Lentimonas sp. CC4: one gene and its partner. The protein of the gene in region 1 interacts with the protein of each later gene in a pairwise test. Links are inferred from orthologs where the notes say so. Each region holds a gene or a part of one and is shown on either strand. Other genes may lie near its edges.

Region 1 (6,090 bases):
GGCAGCAGGAGCACCGGTTTTTGCCGTTGTTTCTGCGGCAAATACTGCCTGGTCATTTACTGCAAACACGACTGACGCTGACTGGTTGGTGTTTGATCATTGTATCGCTCGGCCTCGGTCTCGCTGCTTACAACACCGCGAGTAACATTCTATTTCTGTCACTTTCACTGCTGTTGAGTAGCTTGATTTTAAGTGGTATTTTGTCGTGGATGAATTTTCGGAAGCTGCAGTGGGAGTTGCAGGCTCCGGCGCATCTAAAGGTTGGAGAAGTCGGGATGGCTGAAGTGGATTTGGCGAATGCGAAAGCACTGTTCCCATCGATGGCGATTTGCTTTCGAGTGGACACTGAAATGGCGGAGGCGAGCGAACGCCTTTACATGCATCAGGCATTGAGCGCTGGCGAATCGTGTAAATTGGAATGGACGTTCGTGCCGCAGCGACGTGGTCGCTATCAATTGCGGTTGTCGGGTGTGCAGTCGCAGTTCCCGTTCGGATTTTTGCAAAAGACAATTGGGAGCGACTCGGAGACGTCGGTGCTGGTCTGGCCTGCGCGTATTGACTATAGCTTTCTGGCATCGCCCGGTGGGCAACGTATCTCTGCGGGGGCTTCGCGTAAAAACTCAGGGCTCGGCAATGATTTGCTAAATATTCGCCCCTATGAGCGCGGCGATGCGCCTCGACTGGTTCATTGGAAAGCGACGGCTCGTATGCGGAGATTGATGATCCGCCAACTCGCACAGGAGGGCGAGAGTGGCTATCATTTGCAGCTCGACCCCGATGCATCTCGCTGGACACCGCAGCAGTTTGAAGTGTTGTGCTCTTTGGCCTGTTCCTTGGCCGAAGACTTATTTCATCTTGGCCGTTTAGAGTCAGTGCTGATAGGTGATTCTGGAGCGATGCCGGTTCGAAATATTCACGAACTGCATGATTTCTTCGACCAATTGGCATGCCTAGAGCGTCAGCCGCAGGCTGAATTGCCTGAGGCGTTTGTGCGGTCCAACCGTTTAACCTTTCGACCATGCGGGGAGAGTGGAGTCGCGATTTATGTCGAAGCAAATCAAGCAGGTCAGACTCACTCTTGAAGAACTGCATGAGCTAAAGTGGCTGATTGGAGTCGTCTTGGCTTTGCTGTCTCTTTGGGCGTTGAGTGCGCTGGAGTTGGATAGCGGGCTGCATCTATTGCTCGGCTGTGTCGCTGTTTGTGTGGCCTTGGTTGCACCACGTTGGGTTGCCGCTATTCCGCCGATGGCATGGCGTATCGCGGGGCCGGCGATATTGGTGGTCACGCTGGTTGATTTCGCGTTCGGTTTCGTAAACTTCTTTCCGCCTTTGATGCGGATGGTGATCCTGTTGTTACTTTACCGGACACTTGCTCCGCGCTCACGTCGCGAGGACCTACAACTCGTGCTGTTGTGTCTGTTTAGTCTAGTTGTATCAGGCGCGTTGACAGTATCGCTGCTCTTTGCGGTGCAGATATTATTGTTCACGCCTGTGGCGATGGCGTTACTGTTTGTGATCTGCTTGCTAGATCGTGGATCCGAAAGTGTGAGTTATCAGCCGGATTGGAAGCAGTTCAGTTGGAGCCACTTAGTGCGGCGTGTATGGCATGTGCTAGATCTTCGGGTCTTGGCTTTGGGGGCGTTGCTTTTTGCCTTTGTCGTGGCTGCTTCCACTGGTATTTTTATCTTGATACCGCGCTTTAATTTGGAACAAGCCATTCCCTTTCTGCAGTTGGAGTCGAAGCCTAAATCGGGATTTAGCGATAATGTGAAACTTGGCTCAGTTTCCGAAATCACTGAAGATCATAGTATCGCATTACGTGTCGATGTGCCGAGTATGGCGGCCATTCAATCGACGCCGTATTGGCGTATTTTGGTGTTGGATCAATATCATGATGGGCAGTTTCGTTTGTCTCCGCTCAGTCGTGAGTTTCGTCGACAGGAACGCGTTCGGGAACTTGCGGGGTGGGAGGACTGGAGCATTCCTCGGAAGGAGCGCCGAGCACAGAAGTGGACGTTCTTTTTTGAAGACCGTGTGAGTCAGTATTTGCCCTTGCCTGGCACCTTCCACTCCATGCGCTTTCCTCCGCCGAAGCAAGATATGGTGCTGCTGCCAGATATGCATGTGATCGGGCTCGACCATGTGCCGCAAAGTGCGTTTTCGTATCAAATTGAGGATCTAGTGTGGTCTGTGCGTGCACCGGCTTCGGATGCTGAGAATCAGGCATTTGCTGAGTTCACTGGTGATTCTTACGCCGAGCAGGATGGGGTGGTGCGCTACCCATTGACGACTTTAGAGCTGAATATGAAGGCCGAAGATCGTGAGCGTCTCACTCAACTGAATCGTAAGCTGATTGATGATGTCGACGGACTGTCAGCTTCGCAATATAGTCAGATCGTGACGAGTTACTTGAGGCAGAACTTTCGCTATTCCTTGAAGCCCAATGGCGCGGATGGAGCGGGCGATCCCGTCGTTGGTTGGGTCACAGAGGGCACTCTCGGTCACTGTGAATTATTTGCGGGAGCATTTGTTCTATTGGCGAGAGATGCTGGCTATCCGGCCCGCATGGCAGTCGGCTTTGTGGGTGGTGGCTGGAATGCGGTCGAAGATTTCTTTGTGGTTCGTAATAGCGATGCGCATGCGTGGGTTGAGATTTATGATGCACAGACGCAAGAGTGGCTGCGCGTGGATCCCACTCCTGGAGCGAGTCCGAATGACCCCGAAATCCCTACACCCGCAAATTTTGAAATCGAAACAGGGATGAGCGCATGGGTGGATAGCCTACGTATGCAGTGGTATCGACGGATCGTGAATTTTGATCAAGATGATCAAGTTGAAATTGCGTCGACGATGATTGACTTAGGCGATGAGCTTTTAGACGCAATTAAGGCACGGCTAAAGGAAATGGGTGCGTCGGTCCAAGAGTGGATCGCACGGCCTTTTAGTCGTCGTAGTGTTGTTCGCACAGGTGTGTTTGCCGTGCTTTGTTTAGTGGCGGTAGGCATTTGGCGGGCTCGCTATTACTTGGTGGATATATTGCGTCGCCTACTAAGACGCCCTGCTGGCTTGGGCGCAGTTCGGCGTGAGGCTGCTCGCTATCTAGCGCGACTGCGTGTGCGTATCGAGGAATCAGATACACAGGATCTAAGGCTAGAAACCGTTCGTGGTGACTTGGAAGCGCTCCGCTTTGGACCCGATGTTTCGGTGGCAGATGCTCGGCCGATCCTTAAAAGAGCGAAACGAATTTTACGTAGCAGGCGCGGATTGAGCGGTGCACGACGCAATGCAAATGACGGCAGCTAAAGGCAGCACAGAACCAAAGCACCCACACGCCGCAGGACGAGGCTCTTCCCTCCCGAATGTGTTGAGCGAAAAATTACAATTCTTTATGCGCGGCAGTATAGCTGTTGCCGAGCAAGAGTTGTGCGAACCTACGCACCTTTATCCTAGATTCAGGAGTTCGAAGTTAGTCTTCGATTATGAAGCCTTTGTAGATTCTCCTTTAGCCGCCTACCGAGCGCAGCGACACTTATTATGCCCTTGGGGGCAACCGAAGGGCGAAGCCATTTGGCGAGCGTCTAAGACGCCATAAAACACTGATGCTCAGCTTCTAACTCCTTCCTCCTGACTTCTAACTACTCTTTTAAGGTTTATTAATCTAGGCGTATGCGGTGTGCAGTATTCACGTCGATATCAAGGTGGAGGTGCCAGGCATCATCGGGTAAACTGTCAGCGATGCGTTCGGGCCACTCCACTGCAAGGCACCATGGTGGCGCTAAGAAATCGTCGATCATGAGCGCATCGAGATCGGAGCCTGAACCGAGGCGATACGCGTCGAGGTGCACCAGTTGGCGGCTGCCTTTGTAGAGCGTATAGAGGTTGAAAGTCGGACTGGTGACTGGCTCTACGATCTCCCAAGCGCGGGCTAATCCGCGGATGAATGTAGTTTTACCGGCGCCAAGGTCACCATGCAGGGCGAGCACATGGTTTTCAGGAACCAGTGCGGCAAAGGCGCGTGCGATTTGTTCGGTCTCTTCGGCTGAAGTGGTGACGATACCCTTGCGTAATTGTTGAAGTAGATCTGTGTCTGCGCTGCTCATTCTGATTTCAAATGCTCAAATCCATGCGTCCATGGCAAGGCTGTGTTGGTTTGAGAGTCAATTAAGGACCCCATCGACGAGGAAGGGCGAATGACTCCGATATGAGTTAACTCAGTTTCCGGGAATTGCTTTGCCCAATCGGTTTCGAAACTGTGACGATCGACTTGCGGGTTCATGGTAAACAGTAATTCGTAGTCTTCGCCATCGCAGCAAGCATGCTCCATCGCTGAGCGTCCTGACTGCTTTGAAAGCGCTTTAGCGGCTAAGGCGATGGGGATTTTATCGAGATCCAGCGCGGCGTGAGAATTGACGGGGAGCAGCGCTTTCAGATCTTTAGCCAAGCCGTCGGTTAAGTCCATCTGTGCGCTGCAATGCATCCTCTGAGCGAGCCACCGACCTTCGTCGAGGCGTGGCTCGAACGTATAGTGCTTGCCGAGAATAGAGCCGCCCAAGGTGCCCGTGACGTAGATGTGATCGTCGGGTATTGCGGTGCTGCGAAGCTTCGGAGTTTGTGCTGTTCCGGTGAGTGTGAGCACCGCCGAGAAGTTACTTGCAGCGAGACTGCTGATGTCGCCGCCAACGAGTGACACGCCGTAGCGCTCACAGGTCTGGCGAATGCCTGCGAAGAACTGTTCCAGCCAAACAATCGAAAGATCTGAGCTGCAAAGTAGCGCCAACACCGCAGGGCCGGGCACGCCTCCCATGGCGGCGATGTCGCTGAGGTTACGCTTGATTAACTTCGCGCCTGCCTCTTCGGGAGACACGCTGGCGTCGAAATGTTGCCCGTAACTGACACTATCGACTGTCAGGATCTGCCGACCGGACGCAATCGGCTCCAGCACGGCGCAATCGTCGCCGATGCCGTGTGGTGCGGATGGGCTGACCGAACCAAGCCACGTGCTGATCTTGTCAATCAATACGACTTCGCCTATATGAGCCACACTACCGGTGGGATCTGACGTGAATGGGTGCATTCAGAATTTAGAATTTTGAATTTAGAATTACGAATTAGGACGGAGGTCTGCGGCACGACTGAGCTCGCCGAAGTCCGGAGATGGCGAAGCAATTAGCTTAGAAGCAGCGCGACTGGGCAATGATCCGAGCCTAAGACTTGATCGAGGATGAGTGCATCCTTGATTTGCGGAGCGAATGTCTCTGAGACGCAGAAATAGTCGATGCGCCACCCGATATTTCGTGAGCGAGCCGCTGCACGATACGACCACCAACTGTAGCGTTCGGGAGTCTCAGGGTAGAGCTGGCGGAAGCTATCGACGAATCCAGCTTCGACGATCGCATCGAAACCAGCACGCTCCTCGTCGGTGAATCCTGCGTTCTTACGATTTGGCTTTGGATTGGTCAGATCGATTTCCTTGTGGGCGACGTTGAGGTCACCGCAGAAGATGACTGGTTTGGTCGCTTCAAGGGCTTTGCAATGCGCGAGGAAATCTACGTCCCACTCCTTGGTGCGGTAGTCGAGGCGCTTGGGGCGCTTGTTCTCGTCGTGACCTTGCGCGTTGGGTGTGTAAACCGTGACGAGAAAGTAGTCTTCAAACTCGGCGGTCAGGACGCGACCTTCATTGTCGTGTTTTTCGATGCCGAGGCCGTATTGCACCGAGAGTGGCGCTGTTTTACTGATGATTGCTGTGCCAGAATAGCCCTTTTTTACGGCGCAATTCCAGTAAGTGTGCGGGTAACCGACAAATGCAAAGCCATCGACTAGGTCTTGCGAAATTTTGGTCTCTTGCAGGCAAATAACATCTGGCGATTCGCTATCGAGAAAGGATTCGAAGCCCTTTTTGATGGCGGCGCGGATGCCGTTGACGTTCCAGGAAATGAGTTTTTTCGGTGACATAAATTTGTTGTTTATAAGGGGAACGGCTCAGGTGCTCGTTCGGCTGATACGTAATATAGCTGAGGGTGTTCGCTTAGATTTCGTGTGATATGTTAAATCCTTATTATTAAGTGTTTACGATTAATCAAAATGTCCAAT
Region 2 (5,955 bases), 1.8 Mb from region 1 along the record:
GCTCATGCGCTACCGCTTGGACATTCTCGACAAAGAAGGCTTCAAGCTAGCCGACATCGAAGAAGTCATCGGCACGCTCGATCCACTCCCCGGCGCGAAGGAATTCGTCGAATGGGTGACCTCACAGACTCGTCTCGTGATCCTATCGGACACATTCAGCCAATTCGCGGGTCCATTAATGGCCAAGCTCGGCAACCCAACCCTCTTCTGCCACGATTTGGTGATCGACGAAACGGGCCGCATCGCGGACTACAAGCTCCGCCTGCCAGACCACAAGCGCAAGGCCGTCGAAGCCTTCCGTGCATTGAACTTCGACACCATTGCAGCGGGCGACTCTTACAACGATCTCTCTATGATCGATTGCGCTGATGAAGGTCTTCTGTTCTGCCCACCAGATCGCCTGACCGAAGAACGCCCAGAGCTACCAGTCGCACGCAATCACGCAGAGCTACAAGCGATCATTGCAGCTAAGCTGTAAGTTTTTATTCACCCCACAAAACACAAGACCCCCCACAACATATGCTGATTCACACTGTATACTTCTGGCTCAAAAAGGACCTCGATGGCGATAAATACACCGAGTTCCGCCTCTCTCTAGAAACCATGCGAGGCATCCAACACGCCGAAGCCATCTACATCGGCACACCTGCGAAAACCGCAGAGCGCCCAGTCGTCGATACCACTTACGACTTTGCACTGACCGTCATCGTCAAAGACATCGCCGCGCACGATGCGTATCAAGCAGACCCGATCCACACGGCGTTCATTAACGACAACAAGGATTACTGGAAGAAGGTAAAAATCTACGACGCCGACTAAAGTGCTACGTGATACAGACATTTCTGTCTGTTTTTCATCACGCTCCCCACCACGACGACTGAGCGCGCCCCCTCCCCAAAGTGCCCCACACTCAATGTTAGACACTTTATTGGAACAACTTCAGTCGATCAGCCTGATCGACTGGTTCGCAATGGTGATGGGTATCACCGGAGTCTGGCTCAGTATTAAAGAGAAGCTTATTGCGTGGCCGCTCTTCATCCTGTGCTACTCCGCCTATATCTATATCAGTTTCCGCGGAGGCTACTACGCCTTTGGCGGTATGAATATCGCCTTCGTCGGCATCGCTGGCTATGGCTGGTATCAATGGTCTAGGAACTCGGATCGAGAGGACGACGCAGTCAGTATTTCGCACCTCCCAAGCAGGCATTGGCTCACAATCATCGCACTGCTCATCACTGGCACAGCCGCGATCGGGACTTTACTGTCAACCACAGGTGAAGCACGACTGCCGTATTACGACGCCTTCGCGACGTGCTGCGCATTCATCGCGCAGTGGATGCTCAGCCGCAAACACATCGAAAATTGGATCTTCTGGATCATCTCCGACTGCGTCTATCTCAAGTTCTTTTACACCGACAAGGTCTGGCCCAGCGTCATTCTGTTCAGCGTCTTTATCATCCTCGCGATTAAAGGCTGGCGAGAGTGGAAACGCACAATCGCGCCTTCCACAAGCGCAGACTAAGCCCCTCAGCTCTCAGCCCTCAAGTCTCAGCCCTCAGCTCTCCCCCCCTCCTCAAGCCCTCTTACACATGAAACGTATCGTCCTCATCGGAGCCGAATCCACAGGCAAAAGCACCCTAGCGCAGGCACTCTCTGGGTATTATGGCGAACCTTGGACTGATGAATTCGTGCGCAGCTATGTCGAGCAGCTCAACGGCGACCTTCAGGCACACGATCTCGAACCGATCGCAGAAGGGCAACTCGCCCTCGAAGATGCGGCACTGGCGAGCGCCCAACGGCTGGTCATTCACGACACGAACATCCTGTCGTCCATCATCTACGCCAATTACTACTTCGATGTCGTGCTCGACTGGGTCAACGACCGCTTCCTCGAACGCGACTACAGCCTGTATTTACTCTGCCTGCCCGACATCCCTTGGGTCGCCGACGAAGGCCAACGCGAAAGCCCCGAGGCCAGGAAACAGCTGCATGAACTCTTCAAGGACAGCCTCGACATCTTAAAAATCCCCTACGTCGAAATCCACGGTAGCGAGGAAGAACGCATGGTGCAAGCGGTGCACGCCATCGACGCGATTTTGTAAAGAGCCGTTTTTTTTCCACCCCATATAAGTATAAAGCGCTGGTTTATTCCCTTAATTTGGACAACGCTGCAACAGAACAATCCATCAGCAACAATCGCCTCTATGCATTCCACCCCAGAAGACCCACCCACCGGCACCGAATTTATCGAACAAACACTCGCTGACCCCATCAGCTCGGAAGAGTCTATGCTCCGCCCCCTCTCCTTCGACGACTTTGCTGGGCAGCATAAAACCATCGAGCGACTGGAAGTGATGGTCGGCGCAGCCCGTGATCGCGGCGATCCTCTCAACCACATTTTACTTAGCGGTCCTCCAGGGCTCGGTAAGACCACACTCTCTCTCATCCTGGGGCATGAGATGGGCAAGCAAGTCAGCATCACCTCCGGCCCTGTGATTGATAAGCCCGCCGACCTCGCAGGCTTGCTCACCAATCTGAGCGAAGGCGACATCCTCTTTATCGACGAGATCCACCGCATCCCGAAAGCCGTGGAAGAGTATCTCTACTCAGCGATGGAAGACTTCCGTATCGACATCATGATCGATCAAGGCCCCAACGCCCGCAGCGTGCGCCTAACACTCCCCCGCTTTACGCTACTCGGAGCCACGACTCGCATGGGACTGCTCACGGCACCACTGCGCAGCCGATTCACCCTGCAATCCCGCCTCAGCTACTACGACCAAAAAACTCTGCAAGGTATCGTCGAACGCACCTGCGACCTACTCGAAATCGGCTTCACTCAAGCCGGAGCCTCCGAAATCGCCCGCCGCGCACGTGGCACGCCGCGTATTGCCAACAATTTGGTCAATTTCTGCCGCGACTACGCACAACAGCGCGGTGACGGCGTCATCACAGAGACCATGGCCGCCGCCGCCCTCGAACTCCTGGAAATTGATCGCCGCGGTCTCGACGAGATGGACAAGCAAATGATGCGTGTCATGGCGGTGAATTACCGCGGTGGCCCCGTCGGTCTGGGCACCATCGCCGTCGCCGTCGCCGAAGAATCTCACACACTAGAAGAGGTGCACGAGCCCTTCCTCATCCAAGAAGGCTACCTCCAACGCACCGCCCAAGGCCGCGTCCTCACCAACAAAGGCTGGCAAGTCATCGGCCTCGATCCACAGGACAACGGCGCACAACCGGAGTTACTCTAAAATACATAGAAGAAACGCGCTGATCGCTTCCCCCTTTACATCGTAACAGCAAAGCGACAAGAGTGTCTGCTCTATAGCATTCCGCCCACACTTTCACTCTCACTCATCTCACTTTCACTCATACCATGGGCCGTAATTCAATTCACAAAATCAAACGTGCACCTCGCCACTCGAAAGGGCCAACGATCGTTTATCTCGAAAACGAGCATGACCTCTTCGAGCTAATCGACCGAACAGAGAACCCTCTGCTCCTAGTCCTCGAAGGCGTGCAAGACCCCCACAACTTAGGCGCATGCCTACGTAGCGCATCCGGCGCAGGCGTCACTGCGGTCTTGGCTCCTGTCAAAGGTGCCTGTGGCATCACACCGACGGTTCGTGATATTTCCTGTGGCGGTGCCGACGACGTGCCCTTCGTGCGCATCAAGAACTTCAGCCAAACGCTACGTAAATTCAAGGAGCTAGGCATCCAACTGATCGGCACCTCCGATCAAGCCTCTAAGTCGCTCTACGACATGAAACTCGATCGCCCCACCGCTATCGTGCTCGGCAGCGAAGGCTGGGGCATGCGTAAGGTCACTGGTGATCACTGCGATCACCTCATCAACATCCCGATGGCTGGCAGCGTGGAGTGCCTCAACGTCTCGGTATCCGCGGGCGTCATTCTTTACGAAGCGGTGCGTCAGCGCTTGTAAATACAAGCGTCAGTCCCCTTTCCAACAAGCGGCGGATCCGATATGGATCCGCCGCTTTTTCTTCGGAGACTCCTCCGTCGCCGCCTTTGAATCAATTAGAGTCAACTACTCATAATGGCAGTTCGACTTGATTTCCTCAAAAAATCGAATGAGTTACGCCCATGAAACTACCAATCCTGTTCATTTCCTTCATCACTGTCGGCACCTCACTGAACGCTGCGATTAATATAACGATAACAGAAGCCGGAGGGGATGTCGTAATGGAGTCCACCGGAAGCTTAACCGTTAGCCCAACGATTCCGGCCCCCCTTTACACTAGCCCTCAATCTGGAAAATTGAGATCTGCCCTCGGTGAGTTGGCAGTTGGATTGGCTCAAATTGCCGATACGAATTTTGCAAATATAAACATTTACTCTGATGCGATTGTGTCGGGTCCCTCTAACTTCGGGGGAAGCCTCACTTTGACTACCGCGAATACCTCGACCGGCAACTACTTCGAAATGATTGGTTTAACAGGCTCCACGGCGATTGCACTCGATGGCCAATTGGTAAACGAAAGTGCTCTAACAGTATACAACACAGTAGCAAGTTCGACTTGGAATAGTGCCACATTTACATCGCTGGGACTCACAACGGGAACCTACATATGGACGACCGATGCTCGCTTTGGAAATGACACCATTACACTGACCGTTGTTCCAGAGCCATCCAACACCGCGTTGTTATTGAGCGCAGGCATCTTGGCTGTGGTAGGACTCCGTCGACGTCGCTAGCCCCACAAACTAGCAGCCCCGACCTCAAAAAGGCGAACTCTTCGGAATTCGCCTTTTTCGCTACCACACTACCCCACGCAAATCGTCTTCACGTTGACGAATTCTCGGATGCCGCACTTCGATAGCTCGCGACCGTAGCCGCTGCGCTTAATCCCGCCGAACGGCAAGCGTGGGTCCGACTTCACAAAATCGTTAATAAAACACGCACCGCATTCAAGCTGACGCGCGAGGCGCTTGCCACGTTCTATATTCTGTGTAAACACCCCCGCTCCGAGGCCATAAGCGGATTGATTGGCAAGCTCGACTGCCTGATCATCACTCTTGACTGAAACGAGCGCCACCACTGGCCCAAAGACCTCTTCATCAAACGCAGGCATCCCCGGGCGCACATCGGCAAGCACGCTTGGCGGATAGTAATAGCCTGCTCCTTCTGGAACCTCACCACCGAGCAAGACCCGAGCGCCTGCTGCCACACTGGCATCCACTTGACGCTGTAAGTTCACTCGCAAATCGGCACGCGCCATCGGACCGAGGTTAATCGACTCATCTTCTGGGTTGCCCTGTCGGCGTTTCTCAATTGCCGCGATCACCTTCTCCGTGAAGGGCTCCAACACCGCTTCATGCACGAGTAACCGCTTCGCCGAAATACAAGTCTGCCCACAATTGTTTAGCCGACTCTGCACACACTTCGCAGCGGCCAGATCGAGGTCGGCATCTTCACAAATCACATACGGATCACTCCCGCCCAGCTCCAGCACCGTCTTTTTGATCGCACGTCCCGCAATTGCAGCCACCGCAGCGCCTGCTTTTTCGCTGCCGGTCAACGCCACGCCTTGCACCGCGTCGTGTTCGATCACCGACTCGACTTGATCGATCTCGATAAACAATGCTCGCAAGACCCCCTCGGGATAGCCCGCCTCTTGAAACAGCGCTTCGATCGCCAAGGCACACCCACACACATTCGGCGCATGCTTGAGCAGCGCAGTATTGCCAGCTGCCAGCACAGGCACCGCAAATCGAAACACCTGCCAAAACGGAAAATTCCATGGCATGATACCCAGCACCACACCGAGCGGCTGATAACTTAATACACTTTCCTGAGCCGATGCCTCAATCAGCTCGTCTGCCAAAAACTCGACCGTATTCGCCGAGTAATAGCGACACAGCAACGCGCACTTATCGAGTTCTGCCCGTGCCTCTGCGATCGGCTTGCCGACTTCCTGAACAATGAGCCGA

Evidence for each region.
Region 2: the proteins of tsaE (region 1) and rlmB interact in binary tests that used the Escherichia coli proteins (3 or more experiments, as listed by UniProt). The link is inferred for Lentimonas sp. CC4 from one-to-one orthologs.

The regions. Positions count from the first base shown.
Region 1 is NZ_CACVBO010000001.1:3,209,298-3,215,387, reverse strand. Bases 2,378-5,339 are described here. They hold tsaE (tRNA (adenosine(37)-N6)-threonylcarbamoyltransferase complex ATPase subunit type 1 TsaE), read right to left. Parts: upstream 4,101-5,339; coding sequence 3,654-4,100; downstream 2,378-3,653. Other genes in these bases: GZZ87_RS13695 (exodeoxyribonuclease III), read right to left, coding at 5,167-5,339; thiL (thiamine-phosphate kinase), read right to left, coding at 4,097-5,074; GZZ87_RS13710 (transglutaminaseTgpA domain-containing protein), read left to right, coding at 2,378-3,303. Outside these bases: GZZ87_RS13715 (DUF58 domain-containing protein), read left to right, coding at 1-1,082; more of GZZ87_RS13710, read left to right, coding at 1,045-2,377; more of GZZ87_RS13695, read right to left, coding at 5,340-5,952. UniProt on the Escherichia coli protein: Required for the formation of a threonylcarbamoyl group on adenosine at position 37 (t(6)A37) in tRNAs that read codons beginning with adenine.
Region 2 is NZ_CACVBO010000001.1:1,369,653-1,375,607, reverse strand. What follows is about bases 2,336-5,162. They hold rlmB (23S rRNA (guanosine(2251)-2'-O)-methyltransferase RlmB), read left to right. Parts: upstream 2,336-3,379; coding sequence 3,380-3,946; downstream 3,947-5,162. Other genes in these bases: GZZ87_RS06000 (NAD-dependent succinate-semialdehyde dehydrogenase), read right to left, coding at 4,788-5,162; GZZ87_RS06005 (PEP-CTERM sorting domain-containing protein), read left to right, coding at 4,108-4,719; ruvB (Holliday junction branch migration DNA helicase RuvB), read left to right, coding at 2,336-3,254. Also shown: bifunctional phosphoserine phosphatase/homoserine phosphotransferase ThrH, read left to right, coding at 1-478; GZZ87_RS06030 (Dabb family protein), read left to right, coding at 520-819; nicotinamide riboside transporter PnuC, read left to right, coding at 914-1,522; GZZ87_RS06020 (ATP-binding protein), read left to right, coding at 1,590-2,102; more of ruvB, read left to right, coding at 2,205-2,335; more of GZZ87_RS06000, read right to left, coding at 5,163-5,955. UniProt on the Escherichia coli protein: Specifically methylates the ribose of guanosine 2251 in 23S rRNA.